2 regions of the Halanaerobium sp. genome follow, and region 2 is predicted to be linked to the other one. Evidence: riboswitches for the same ligand, from Rfam matches in the RefSeq annotation. Region 2 holds a riboswitch; the other holds the start of a gene.
The links. A riboswitch is a leader RNA that binds a small molecule or an ion and turns the genes downstream of it on or off. The one in region 2 is predicted to bind fluoride.
Positions count from the first base shown of each region.

Region 1: linked by a shared signal. The riboswitch ahead of CI949_RS10770 (cation:proton antiporter) and the one ahead of crcB (fluoride efflux transporter CrcB) in region 2 are both predicted to bind fluoride.

Region 1 covers NZ_QBLR01000096.1:1,216-12,108, reverse strand. Annotated here, with positions in the region: gene CI949_RS10785 (molybdenum ABC transporter permease) at 1-560, shown strand, start outside; gene CI949_RS10780 (alpha amylase N-terminal ig-like domain-containing protein) at 708-3,032, shown strand; gene CI949_RS10775 (alanine--glyoxylate aminotransferase family protein) at 3,184-4,320, shown strand; fluoride riboswitch at 4,312-4,382, shown strand; gene CI949_RS10770 (cation:proton antiporter) at 4,502-5,692, shown strand; gene CI949_RS10765 (permease) at 5,814-6,290, shown strand; gene CI949_RS10760 (permease) at 6,343-6,888, shown strand; gene nuoE (NADH-quinone oxidoreductase subunit NuoE) at 7,124-7,555, shown strand; gene CI949_RS10750 (NADH-quinone oxidoreductase subunit F) at 7,614-8,846, shown strand; gene CI949_RS10745 (NADH-dependent [FeFe] hydrogenase, group A6) at 8,839-10,551, shown strand; gene carA (glutamine-hydrolyzing carbamoyl-phosphate synthase small subunit) at 10,876-10,893, shown strand, end outside.
Region 2 covers NZ_QBLR01000277.1:237-4,539, reverse strand. Annotated here, with positions in the region: gene CI949_RS17295 (alanine--glyoxylate aminotransferase family protein) at 43-1,179, shown strand; fluoride riboswitch at 1,171-1,238, shown strand; gene crcB (fluoride efflux transporter CrcB) at 1,336-1,710, shown strand; gene CI949_RS17285 (DUF190 domain-containing protein) at 1,745-2,080, shown strand; gene CI949_RS17280 (NAD(P)H-dependent oxidoreductase subunit E) at 2,255-2,764, shown strand; partial or broken gene nuoF (NADH-quinone oxidoreductase subunit NuoF) at 2,757-4,303, shown strand, end outside.

The DNA.
Region 1 (10,893 bases), on a different contig from region 2:
TTCCTTTTAGCTATTTGAGCAGCCGAAAAAATGGATATGTTAATAAAATGATAAATATTTTGATTAGTCTTCCGCTTCTTCTTCCTCCCAGCATTACAGGGCTGGCCTTGCTTTTAACCTTTGGGAATCGAGGGGTTTTGTCATATTTAACTGGAAATCTGGCTTTCACTTTTGGTTCCTTAGTTATTGTTCAAAGCTTTGTGATGCTGCCTTTATTTATTCATACTTTAAAAAATTCCTTTGTTGAAATCAATAAGAATCTTATAGAAGCGGCTATGGTGGAGGGGGCAGCAGAAAATGATCTATTATTTAAAGTATATTTACCTCTAAGCCGGCGGGGGTTTACTACTGCCTTAATTATTTCAATCTTAAGAGCAGCCGGAGAATTTGGGGCAACAATTATTTTTGCAGGTAATATGAGTGGAAAAACTCAAACTTTAACTACTGCAATTTATAGTTTAAGCCAGACCAACCTTTCACAGGCAATCGCACTGGCAGTGATTATGCTGAGTGCTTTTTTGCTGCCTTTATTTTTAATGGAATTTAAGATTAAAAAGTGATTTAACCCGATCTGTTAATTTGATTATTTGGAATTTCTTGACTTTTGACCGCTGATTATATAAAATAATAACAGTATTCAAAATTTTTATGATATTATTTTTTTAATTTTGTGCAATCGTTTGCGCATTGAAACAAGGAGGGCCAAGATGAATAAAAAATTTAGAAAGTATTTATTTAAAAATTTAATTTTAGCTATTATTCTGATGCTTCTGCTTAGTTTTTCAACAACTGTACTGGCAGAACAGGTTAAATTTTCTTTTAATCCAGAAGAAGTTGATTTTGAGGGGGAAGTGAATGCAGTATATCTTGCTGGTTCATTTAATGACTGGCAGCCAGCTGCTGAAAAGATGAAAGGGCCGGATGCAGATGGTAATTATATTTTAGAATATAATCTGCGCCCGGGTGAGCATCAGTACAAATTTGTCATCAATGGTGAACACTGGTTTCATGATCCAACTAATGAGCTGACAACAGCTGATGGACACGGAGGAAAAAACTCAATCATTAATATTGGTGAAAAAGACTTAGAAGAAGCTCAGGTCGGTGATGGTGAGATTAATAAAGAATTTGTTTTACATAATCCCGAAAATAGAGTGTATTTAAATAAATTTAATGAGGATAAAGTTGAGATCAGGCTGGAAACCAGAAAAAATGATGTAGAAACTGTAGCTTTAATGACCAAAATTGGTACTGAGAGAAACCAAAAACAGATGAGTCATTACAGTGCAGATAATAAAATTGATTACTGGACAGTTTCGCTCAACAATTTGGATGAAGCTCTGGAGTATACTTTTTTAATTAAAGATGCTGATTCCGAGCTGCTTTATCATCAAAATGGCAGCGGGTTTAATAACTTAAAATATTTTTTCTATGATCCTTCTGAAGTAGAGAGCTTTAAAACTCCAAAATGGGTGCAGGATGCTGTTTTTTATCAAATTTTCCCTGATAGATTTTATAATGGAAATCCAGCTAATGATCCAGAATTAATTGAAACCTATAAAAGCAACGAACAAAGATATAAAAATATAGTTCCAGAATGGTATCAGGGAATTAAAGAGAGTGAGAGTCATCAGCTTAACCCAGATAATTTTACTGATTTAGATCCATCAATTCACCCTAAATCAGGCTGGCATGTTTTCTATGGTGGTGACCTGCAGGGAGTTGAGCAGAAATTTAATTATTTAAAAGAGCTCGGCATTAATGCAATTTATTTTAATCCAGTTTTCGAAGCAACTGCAAATCACCGCTACAATACAGCTGATTATGGAAAAATAGATGATAATCTGGCAGTAAAGGGAGATTTTGAAGCTTCTGAAGCTTATTTTGAGAAGTTTATAAAAAACGCACATCAAAATGGAATTAAAATTGTACTGGATGCAGTTTTTAACCACAGTGGTTTTGAGTTTTTTGCCTTTGAGGATGTGGTAGAAAACGGAAAAGACTCAGAATATAGTGACTGGTTTTATATTGAAGATTATCCAGTGACCACATTATATGAGCAGCGCACTGAAAACATAGAGCCAAATTATCAAGGCTGGGCAGGCTATGGAAATCATCCGGTTCTGAATTTAGATAATCCCGAAGTAAAAGATTATATTTATAAAATTACAGAAAAATGGATGGATCCTAATGGTGATGGAGATCCCAGTGATGGAATTGACGGCTGGAGGCTTGATGTTGCAAATGACGTTAAAGCCAGACACCCGGAATTCTGGCAGGAGTGGAGAAATTTTGTTAAAGAAATAAATCCAGCTGCCTATATAACAGGTGAAATTTGGAATAATGCTGCTCAGTATCTGCAGGGTGATGAATTTGATGCTGTTATGAATTACCGCTTTAGAGAGGCAGTCCTTGCATTTATCGCTGAAGAAAGAATAGATGCTCAGGATTTTATTAATAGAATTAATGAACCAAATTTAGATTATCCAACTCAGGCTGTTTTCAGTCTTCAGAATTTAATTGACAGTCATGATACGGAAAGATTTTTATACAGCTCTGGGGGTAATAAAGAAAAGCTTAAAATGGCTGCAGCTCTCCAGTTTACCTATCCAGGGGCTCCAATGGTCTATTACGGAACTGAAGTTGGCTTAAGTGGCGCTTCAGACCCGGATACACGCCGTACAATGCTCTGGGAAGAAAGACCAAATGGAAATAGTCCTGATCAGGAGCTATATCAATATTACAGCAAATTAGCCAAAATACGAAAAGAAAATAAGGTTTTACGAACAGCAGGAGTCCAATTTGAAGCTGTAGATAGTGAACCAAAAGTCGTGATTGTAAAACGAGAAGATGAAAATGGTAAAATATATACAGTTTTAAATACATCCCAAACAGCTAAAGAGATAAATTTAAAGCTTAAAAATGAAGTGCGGGCTATAGATTTACTGTCTGGAAAAGAACATCAATCTGATTCAGAAGAGTTAAGACTAAAATTAGAAGGTTATTCTACTGAAATCCTAAAAATTAATTAATAGTTCAAAAAAAGAGGCTGTACTGTTTATTTAACGATAATCACTTTAAATCACAAAATTAAGTGCAGTCTCTTTCAACAATTAGCTTGACAATCTCCTATAAAAAGTTATAAAATCTATATTAGACCGTAAAATTGTGGGAGTGATTTTTGTGAGTGATTTATTAATAATGACACCCGGCCCAACTGAGGTCAGCGAAGAGGTTAGACGGGCAATGAGCCGCAAAATTACCAACCCAGATCTTGATCCTGAATTTTTTGATTTTTACCTTGATGTCAGCTCAAAACTGCAGCAGGTATTGAAGACAAAAAATGATGTGATTATTATGAGTGGGGAGGGAATTTTAGGTCTTGAATCTGCCTGTGCTTCTTTAATTGAACCAGGGGATAGGGTTCTGGTCCTGGATAATGGAATCTTTGGCAGAGGTTTTGCAGATTTTGCTGATCTTTATGGTGCAGATGTTACAAGGTGGGAATTCCCATATAAGCAAGAGATTGATATAGATAAATTAGAAGCAAAGTTGGCAGAAGAAAATGATTTTAAATTTGCTACCTTTGTTCACTGTGAAACTCCTACTGGGGTAATAAATAATGCAGAAGAAATTACTAATTTATTAAATAAAAATAATATTTTATCAGTTGTAGATTCTGTTTCTGCAATTGGTGGTGTACCTATTGAAGTTGATGAATGGGGGATTGATATTATACTTGGTGGTTCTCAAAAATGTTTATCGGTACCACCAGGACTTACATTTATGAGCGTTAGTGATGCAGCCTGGGAAGCAGTTAATAATCGTGAAACAGCTGTTAGAGGTTATTATACCAATCTTCAACTCTGGCAGAACTGGTATGAGGAAAAATATTTCCCCTATACTCAGGCAATTAGTGATATTTATGCTCTGGATGCTGCTTTAAATAAATGGCTGGCAGATAAAGAAGTTTTTCAGCGCCACAGTAAAATTGCCGGTGCAGTAAGAAGTGCTATAAAAGAATCCAATCTAAGTTTATATGCAGAAAATGGTTATTCTGACACAGTAACAGCGATAGAAATACCTGAGGGGATAAGCTATCAGGAATTAAATCAGCTGATGACAGAAAGTCATAATGTAATGATTGCAGCTTCACTGGGAGAATTCGAAGATAAATTAATTCGGATTGGTCATATGGGAGAAAATTGTTATGAAGACAAACTTTATCGAACTTTAAAAGCATTTGATCATAGTTTAAGAGAGCTTGGCTTTGATCTAAATGTAGAACTACATAAAATTTTTGTAAATGAAATGAATTAAGGGGATGGAGCACCCCCTTTAACCACTGTTAGATGATGACAGTTGATGGCTCCTATCTAGTTAGGGATTTCCCTATCTGGATGGGAGCCTTTTTTTATTTCTTATTCGTTGGTACCAGGTACAAAACGGCCGTTTTGTACCTGGTACAGGAGAAAAAATTCACAATCAAGGAGAGATTACTTTGGCTTTAAGTTTAGCATTAATTATTCTATTTGCTTTATTATTTGGGAGATTTTTTGATCGCTTAAAACTTCCTGCTTTACTGGGAATGCTTTTAATTGGTATTTTACTGGGGCCTTATGGTTTTGATTTAATCAGTCAGGATATCTTAAATATTTCTTCAGATTTGAGGATGATTGCCTTAATAGTGATTTTGATTAGAGCTGGTCTGGGGATAGAAAAAGAAACACTAAAAAAAGTAGGAGTACCTGCAGTTAAGTTGAGTTTCATTCCTGGTTTAATGGAAGGTGCAGCAGTAATAATAGCTGCTGTTTATCTGCTCAATTTCGAGTTCATTGAAGCAGGAATTCTGGCTTTTATCATTGCTGCAGTTTCACCAGCAGTAGTGGTTCCTCAGATGTTGTCCTTAATCGAACAGGGGAAGGGGGCAGCCAAAGGAGTTCCAACACTTGTTTTGACAGGTGCTTCGGTTGATGATGTAGTTGCAATTACTATATTTTCAGCCTTTTTAAGTATTTATGGCGGGCAGCAGATTAATATTTATAGACAGATATTAAATGTACCTTTAGCCATATTTTTAGGAATAATTTTGGGCACAGTAATCGCCTTATTTTTAATCTATATTTTTAAAAAATATCATATTCGTGATACTAAAAAAGCACTTTTGATTTTAAGTTTTGGTATTTTAATGAACTCCCTGGAACATTTTTTAGAAGGAATTATTCCGATTGCTACTCTGCTTGGAATAATGGTAATTGGGTTTGTGATTCAGGAGCGTTATTCAGTTTTAGGGAAAAGACTTTCTTCTAAATTCAATAAAATCTGGGTTTTTGCAGAACTAATGTTATTTGTTTTAATAGGAGCTGAAGTTAATATTCAGCTTGCATTTGAATCAGGACTTTTAGGTTTAATCATCATTGCAGTTGGTCTTACTGCCAGATCGGTCGGTGTTTTAATTTCTCTGATGGGGACAGAACTTAATTTAAAAGAGCGGGGTTTTTGTGTGCTTGCCTATACACCAAAAGCAACAGTTCAGGCGGCAATTGGTGCAATTCCGCTGGCTGCTGGAGTAGCTTCTGGAGAATTAATTTTAGCACTGGCTGTATTATCGATTGTGGTAACAGCACCTCTGGGCGCTGCAGCTATTAAAACTGCGGGTAGACACTGGTTGAGTGGTAATCCTAATACTTAATTAAATTTAAAAAATAAAGTTGCAGATTTGTGATTTGCCTCACTGACTGTTTTTGAACATTTGATTATAATAATTTTATAAGATAAAATATTGTTAATAGGTGTCAGCAGGAGGTTAAATTATGATAGCAGCAGTGATTAATATATCTGCTTTAGTTTTAGTTCTATTTTCATTGATTAAAGATAAAGAAAAATCAAAACAGGCGTTAAAAATTGCAGTTTCAAAAGGATTAGGCCTGGCTCCTCAGCTTATTTCTTTGGTTGCAGTAATTGGTATTATTTTTTCATTTTTACCGCCGGAGTTAATTAAAGAATTTTTAGGAGGAGATTTTTCTTTGATACAGGTTGGGGGAGCAGCATTATTTGGAGCAGTTATGATGATTCCAAGTCTGATAGCCTTACCTTTAGCAGGCTCTTTAATTGATGCAGGGGCATCTTATACACCGGTAGCAGCTTTTATTACTACTTTAACGATGGTTGGTTTTGTGACAATACCAGTTGAATTAAAAGAATTAGGTAAAAAGATAACAATTTATCGGAATGGACTGGCTTTAATTTTTGCAGTGATAATTGCTTTTATGATTGGGGTGTTTATTTAATGGCAGCAGCAAATAATTTAGAGAATCAAAACAAAAAAATAAACAGGAAAAAATGGCGGCTGAAAAAAAACAACAAAAATTTAATCAAAATATTAAAAAGACAATTAAGACTATAATTTTCTGGGGAATAGTACTGGCAGCTTTTAGATATATATTTCCAGATCGCTTTCCCGCAGCTATTTCGATGTCGTCCCGCTATTTAAAAGAGATGATTTTTGTTTTTCCAGCTGTTTTAGTAATCATGGGGCTCGCTGATCGCTGGGTACCAACGTCAATGGTAGAGAAATATCTGGGGCATAATTCCTCATTTCAGGGTAAATTTTTAGCAGTATTTTTAGGAACACTACCAACAGGACCAATGTATGTCGCTTTTCCAATTGCTGCAGAACTTCTGCGAAAAAAAGCAAGTCTCTCCAATGTGATAATTTTTTTAGGGGTTTGGGCTTCACTAAAAGTACCTCAACTGGGAGTAGAAATTCAATTTGTAGGTCTTAAATTTTCAATTCTGCGGTTTATATTTACACTTATTTCAATCTTTATAATTGGTCTTTTGATGGAAAAGATCATAGATACTTCTGAATTTACTGGAGCTGAATGATAAATATTAGCTTGAATAAGAGTCAGGATAAATTTCCTGACTTTTTTATATCAAGAACTTAGTATAAATTCAATATTTTTATATTTACTCTAGTTATTAACATTTGATTAAAATAGTCGAGGTGTGATATTATTAACTTAGGATAAATATAAGGTTTTCTCGCCCTCAAAAGACTGAAAATTCACAAAAATATAGCCAAATTAGTTAAAATTATCACAAAAGGAGTTGGTTTCCTGTGTCTAAAGCCAGATCATTATTTTATCAGGACAGTTTATTAGAAAAGTTACACGAAGTTCAAAGTACCTATGGTTATATTCCAGAAACTGTAATTAAAGAACTGGCAGAAAAGTATCAGCTGCCGAGAGCAAATATCTATGGTGTTATTTCATTTTACTCAATGTTTTATACTGAACCAACGGGAAAATATATAATTAGAATTTGTGACAGCATATCCTGCCATCTTAATCAGTCAGAATCTGTTTTGAAAGCAGTAAAATCATATCTAAATTTGGAAAGTCATCAGACCACAAAAGATAAAAAGTTTACACTTGAAGTCGTTGAATGCCTGGGCCACTGTGGAGAAGGACCTGTAATGATGGTGAATAATAAAATTTACACAAAAATAGATGGAAATAAGGCTCTTGAAATTTTAGGTGGCTGTATCTAATTTAAATATTTTGTTTGGATAAGTGTTCAAAATAAGCATCTCTGAAAGGAGAGAGATTATGGTTTCTGAAAAATTATATCTTAAAGGAGATAAATTACTCAATATCCTGGATTATGATTTTAAATCAATAAAAAATGCTCTTCGAATGGGACGGAAAGAGACTATTCAAAAAATCAAAGATTCTGAACTTAAGGGCCGGGGTGGTGCAGCTTTTCCGACAGGACTCAAATGGCAGTTGGCTTCTGAGGTTGAAGGAGAAGAAAAATTTCTTGTCTGTAATGCAGATGAGGGTGAGCCGGGTACTTTTAAAGATAGATATTTATTAGAAGAGAGACCGCTTAAAGTTTTAGAAGGAATTATGCTTGCAGCTTTTGCTATCGGTGCAGATAAGGCCTATATCTATATCCGGGGTGAATATACAAGAGCAATTGAAGTCTTTACTGAAATAATTGCAGCTGCCAGGAAAAACAAAATTTTAGATAGTAAGATATTTGATAGTAATTTCAAATTAGAGATAAAGCTGGTCAGGGGAGCTGGGGCCTATGTATGTGGTGATGAAACTTCATTATTGAATTCTATTGAGGGAAAAAGAGGACGCTCCCGGATCAAACCGCCTTATCCAATTCAGGAAGGCCTGTTTAGTCAGCCAACAGTTGTCAATAATGTAGAAAGTTTATGCTGTGCTGCAGAAGTCTTAAATCCTGATTCTGAAGAATTTGCAAATCTAGGAATTGAAGGCAGCCGCGGCACAAAACTGCTGTGTTTAAGTGGAGATCTAAATAAACCTGGTTTGTATGAGGTTGAATTTGGGAAAATTACTCTCCAGGAAATTATTTATGATTTAGCCGGAGGTATTAAAGCGGGAGAAAATTTAAAGTTTGTTATACCTGGTGGGATTTCAACCGCCCTAATTACAGCAAAAGATTTAGACTTTCCCTATAGTTATCAGGCTTTTGAAAAGAGGGGGAGCAGTCTTGGCTCAGGTGCAGTAATTGCAGTCAGTAAAAAACATGATCTCTTAGATTTGATGTTAAATGTGTCTAGATTTTATATGGATGAAACCTGTGGTACCTGTTTTCCCTGTCGTGAAGGGAATAGGCAGATCAATAAAATATTAAAAGAATTTAAAAATAGTGGGCAGAAAATCGATGCCGAATTGATTTCCGATATTGGTAATACAATCAGGCTGGCAGCCCGCTGTGGCTTGGGTCAGTCCTCACTTAACTTTATTAGCTCAGTTATCGAAAACTATGGACAAGAGTTAAAGATTGGAGGTAAGATTTATGCTTAAGGCAGTAATTGATGGAATTGAGATGGAGCTAAAAGAAAAGATGAGTATTTTAGATGCAGCAAAGAAAGCTAAGATAAATATACCAACCCTCTGTTATGAAGAAGGGCTTTCAATTTATGGTGGCTGCAGATTATGTGTAGTTGAGATTGAGGGAGAAGAGCTGCTTAAGCCTGCCTGTGCAACTGATATTCAGGCTGGTATGGAAATTAAGACTCATTCTAAAAAAGTAAGGAACTTGAGAAAAAATTTATTTGAATTAATAATTGCGACTCATAATATTGACTGTCAGCTTAATTGTTTAACCTGCAGTCGGGCCAATAATTGTGAACTAAAAAATATTGCTGAAGATATTGGAGTATCTAAGATGAGGCTGGATCCAATTAAAAGAGGAGAAGGTATTGATAATTCTAGCTATTCAATTATTAGAGAACCTGAAAAATGTATCAGCTGTAACCGCTGTATAAGAAAATGTGAAGAAGTTCAGGGAATAGGAATTTTCACTACAGCAAATAGGGGCCCGGAAACAGTTGTTACAACTTTTAAAAATAGAGGAATGGGTAATGTAGAATGTACTAACTGTGGTCAGTGTATACTTTCCTGTCCTACAGGTGCCTTACATGAGCTTTATCAGAAAGATATTGTTTTAGACATTCTAAGTGATCAGACAAAACATGTAGTGGTACAGACAGCTCCGGCAGTTAGGGTAGCAATTTCGGAACCTTTTTCCAATCAGGCGGGAGATATTTCTACCGGCCAGCTGGTCACAGCTTTGAAAAGACTAGGTTTTGATGCAGTTTTCGATACTAATTTTACTGCTGATTTAACTATTATGGAGGAGGGAACAGAGTTAATTGAAAGAATAAATAGTGGTGGTAAACTGCCTTTGTTTACCTCCTGCAGTCCGGGGTGGATTAAATTTATCGAGCATTTCTACCCTGAATATTTAGATAATCTTTCATCTGCTAAATCACCGCAGCAGATGTTTGGAGCTTTAGCAAAAACTTATTATGCTAAAGAAGCTGGAATAGATCCGGAAGACATTGTTGTTGTTTCAGTAATGCCCTGTACAGCTAAAAAATTTGAAGCTAAAAGAGACGAGATGGCTGGAGATGTGGATTATGTTTTGACAACCAGAGAACTGGCTGCAATGATCAAATCAGCTGGAATTGATTTTCTTAACCTGGAAGAAAGTGAGTATGATGAACTGCTGGGAGTTTCCTCCGGAGCAGCAGATATTTTCGGTACTACAGGTGGAGTTATGGAGGCAGCTCTTAGAACAGCAACTGAATTAATTACGGGGCAGGAGTTAGAAAATATAGATTTTGATAGTGTAAGGGGGTTAGAGGGAATAAAAAAAGCTGAAGTAGAGATTGGAGAACTGAAATTAAAAGCCGCAGTTGCTCATGGTCTTGGTAATGCACGCAGAGTAATGGAAATGATTAAAGAGGGCGAAGAATTTGATTTTGTAGAATTTATGGCCTGTCCTGGTGGCTGTATGGGTGGAGGAGGTCAGCCAATTTCCTGTGCTGATAATGTATTAGAAAAGAGACAGCAGGCAATTTATAGAATAGATAAGGAGAAAAAGCTGCGCAAATCTCATGAAAATCCCTATATTAAAAAGCTTTACGACAATTATTTAGAAAAGCCAGGCAGTGAAAAAGCTCATAGGCTGCTGCATACTAAATATAAGGCCAGGAAAATTTAATGTATCCATGGATATTTGTTGACAGTTTTTAAATTTAATGTTAAACTAAATCACAATAATAACAAAATAGCTTATCCTTTTAAATCAGTCCAGAGAGGCTGGCAAAGGTAGAAATGTAAGTTGAGAAATTCTGGGATGACTCCAGAAATTTAGCCTTACTATGTCAATTTTAACCTTCAAACCATACTTTCTGGGGAGAAGGTTTTATTTTTATCAATAAACTTTAGTAAATTACTTAAAAAACAACTTAAAGTAGTAAAGTAGTAAATTATACTGTTGGAATTAAGCTAATGTTTTTAGCAAACAAAAAGTGGAGGTAGTTAAATGAAAAAAGCAAAACTT
Region 2 (4,303 bases):
ATAAAATCTATATTAGACCGTAAAATTGTGGGAGTGATTTTTGTGAGTGATTTATTAATTATGACACCCGGTCCTACTGAGGTCAGTGAAGAAGTTAGGCGCGCAATGAGTCAAAAAATTACCAATCCCGATCTTGATCCTGATTTTTTTGATTTTTACCTTGATGTTAGTTCTAAATTACAGCAGGTAATAAAAACCAAAAATGATGTGATTATTATGAGTGGGGAGGGAATTTTAGGACTTGAATCTGCCTGTGCTTCCTTAATTGAACCGGGAGATAAGGTTTTAGTTTTAGATAATGGAATCTTTGGTAGAGGATTTGCAGATTTTGCTGATTTATATGGAGCTGAGGTTACTAAATGGGAATTTCCATATAATGAAGAAATTGATACCAATGAATTGGCTGAAAAGTTGGCGGCTGAAAATGATTTTAAATTTGCAACCTTTGTTCACTGTGAAACTCCTACTGGAATTATAAATAATATTGGTGAAATTACTAAATTATTAAATGAACATAATATTTTATCTATTGTTGATTCAGTTTCTGCGATTGGTGGAGTTCCAATTGAAGTTGATGAATGGGGAATTGACATTATTTTGGGAGGTTCGCAAAAGTGCCTATCAGTGCCTCCGGGGCTCACTTTTATGAGTGTTAGTGATGCTGCCTGGGATGCAGTAAATAATAGAGAAACTCCAGTTAGAGGTTATTATACCAATTTGCAGCTCTGGCAGAACTGGTATGAAGAAAAATATTTTCCTTATACTCAGGCAATAAGTGATATTTATGCTTTGAATGCAGCCTTAGATAAATGGTTAGAGGATCAAGAAATTTTTGCAAGACACAATAAAATTGCAGAGGCAGTTAGAAAAGCTATTGCTGAATCAAATCTTAATTTATTTGCTGAAAATGGTCATTCTGATACAGTTACAGCTATAGAAATTCCTGATTCAATAAATTATCAGGAGCTAAATCAGCTGATGACAGAAAGTCATAATGTTATGATTGCAGGTTCATTAGGAGAGTTTGAAGATAAATTGATCCGGATTGGACATATGGGAGAAAATTGTTATGAAGAGAAGTTATATAGAACTTTAAAAGCCTTTGATCACAGTTTAAGAGAACTTGGTTTTAATTTAAATATTGAATTACATAAAGTTTTTATAAATAAAATGGACTAAGGGGATGGAGCTCCCCTTTAATTACTGTTGATTTAACAGATGATGGCTCCTATCTTATAGGGATAACTCTATTAAGATAGGAGCTTTTTTATTTGTAAGGTTATTAAAAACTAAAATTTAAATTTTTAAAAAAATATAAGAATAGGGTGATAAGTTTTGTTTAATATCCTTTATATTGGTTTAGGAGGTTTTTTTGGTGCTATAGGAAGATACAGTATCTCAAAATGGATTGCAAACAAATATAGCAGTATTTTTCCATATGGTACTTTAGCCGTTAATTTAGTAGGTTCATTTTTGCTCGGGTTTTTGATTACATATTTTTTAGATAAAAGCACATTGAATCCTCTATACAGGACAGCTATAACAACTGGTTTTTTAGGTGCTTTAACCACCTTTTCTACTTTTGGTTTTGAAACTATAATGTTGTTTGAAGATGAAAGGTATTTTTTTGCTTTAGTTAATATCTTCTCAAATTTATTTTTGGGTCTTATTTTAGTATTTTTAGGAATTAAACTGGCTAAACTTATTTAGCTTTAAAATTCATTTATAAAGAAAGGGGATAATGATGCAGATAAACGGTAAGGGAAAAATTCTTCGTATTTATATTGGCGAAACTGACAAGTGGGCTAAAAAACCTCTATATCATGAATTGATCAAAATGTTCAAAGAAAATGATATGGCTGGAGCAACAGTTTTTAGAGGTATTGAAGGTTTTGGTTTAAATAGTCGTATTAAATCTTCTCATATTTTACAGCTTTCAGAAGATTTGCCGCTCGTAATTGAAACAATTGATACAGAAGAAAAGATAGAGAATATATTACCCAAAGTTAAAGAAATGGTCAAAGAGGGACTAGTTACAATTGAAAATGTGGAAGTGATAAAATATGAAGCAGAAAAATAAATATTGAATAGATATTAATATTATTGACATAATTTCTTGATTTATTTCCAAAATAATATTTTTAAAATTCAAAATAATATGTTAAAATATATTTAGACATAAATATATTTAAATCGACATAAAAAGATATTTTTATACAAATAAAAGTTACATAATTCACAAAGGAGGAGTATTATGTCTTTAAATTTAAAAGAATCACATGAATATGAAGCCGAACTAAAAAATAAATTAAAAAAATATTCGGGTCATAATTATGAATTAATTGAGGTTTTGCATGAAGCTCAAGAGTTAATAGGTTATTTACCAAAAGAAGCTCAAAAAATCATTGCTGATCATTTAAATTTGGCACCTGGACGGGTAAATAGTGTAGTCTCATTTTATAATCATTTTTCAGAATATTCTAAAGGTGAGTTTCAAGTTTCTCTTTGTAAAGGTACTGCCTGTTATGTTAAAGGTTCTCAAGATATTATTAAAAAAATTGAAGACAAATATGGGATTAAATCAGGTCAGACAACAGAAGATGGTAAAGTGTCATTAAATGTTGTCCGATGTTTAGGTGCTTGTGGGCTTTCTCCAGTAATGACTGTAAATGGTAAAGCATATGGATTACTTAACCCAGAAAAAGCAGTAAAAATTATTGAAAATTATTTAAATGGTAAAATAAAGGAGGAAGGAAATGCTTAAAATAGAAGAATTAGAAGAAATCCAAAAGGGCTTATTTGATAAATATTCTGGTATAAAAAAAGATAGAATAATTATTGGTATGGGTACCTGTGGAATTGCAGCTGGGGCAGAGGAAATACTTAAAACAGCACAAAAAGAAATAAAAAAATTAAATTTAAAAGATATAGAAATTTCTATAACTGGTTGTTTGGGTATTTGTGCTGAAGAGCCAATTATGGAAATTCGAACTAATAATGAGCGATATATATATGGTAATTTAAACCCAGAAAAAACTAGAGAAATTTTAAAAACACATTTAGGGGAAAGAAATATCATAAATCGTTGGCTAATTGATCAAAATAGTGATTTTTTTAGCAAACAAAAAAGAATTGTACTCAAAAATTGTGGAAATATTAATCCAGAAAATATTGAAGAGGCAATTGCAAATCATGGTTATCTTGGACTTGCTAAAGCTTTAAAAAGTTTTAGTCCAAATGAAGTAATAGAAATTATTAAGAATGCAAAATTGAGAGGTAGAGGTGGTGCAGGTTTTTCAACTGGATTAAAATGGGAACTTGCAGCTAACAATAGTACTCAGGAAAAATATTTGATTTGTAATGCTGATGAAGGTGATCCAGGTGCTTTTATGGATAGAAGTATCTTAGAAGGTGATCCCCACAGACTTTTGGAGGGAATGGCATTAGCAGCTTATGCCATTGGAGCTTCGAGAGGATATATTTATTGTCGGGCAGAATATCCATTGGCAATTAAAAGATTAAAAAAAGCAATTAAATCAGCAGAAGGAATGGGGTTACTTGGAGAAAATATTTTAGATAGTGGCTTTGATTTTAGAGTTAATATTAGATTAGGGGCAGGTGCCTTTGTTTGTGGAGAAGAAACTGCACTGATTGCCTCTATTGAAGGAAAAAGAGGAGAACCGCGTTCTAAACCACCATTCCCAAGTGAATCGGGTTTATTTGAAAAAGCAACAGTTATTAACAATGTTGAGACTTTAGCTAATGTTCCTGAAATAATACGTAAAGGCAGTGAATGGTTTAAAAAAATTGGAACAGAAGCAAGCCCAGGTACTAAAGTTTTTGCTCTAGCTGGAAAAATAAAAAAGAATGGTTTGGTAGAAGTTCCAATGGGAACTACTCCAGGTGAAATAATATTTGATATTTGTGGTGGACTTGAGAATGATGCAGAATTCAAAGCAGCCCAAACAGGTGGACCTTCTGGTGGATGTATTCCAATAGAACATTTGAATGTTCCAATTGATTACGATTCACTTAAAGAGTTAGGAACAATAATGGGATCTGGAGGTTTAATAGTAATGGACACTCAGACCTGTATGGTTGATTTAGCAAAATATTTTATTGATTTCTGTAAAGACGAATCATGTGGTCAGTGTACATCCTGTAGAATTGGGACAACAAGAATGCTTGAAGTTCTAGAAAAAATCAGTGAAGGCCGTGGTGAAAAGCAGGATTTAGATTTACTTATAGAAATGGGAGAAGTAGTCAAAGACTCTTCTTTCTGTGGTTTAGGTCAGTCTGCTCC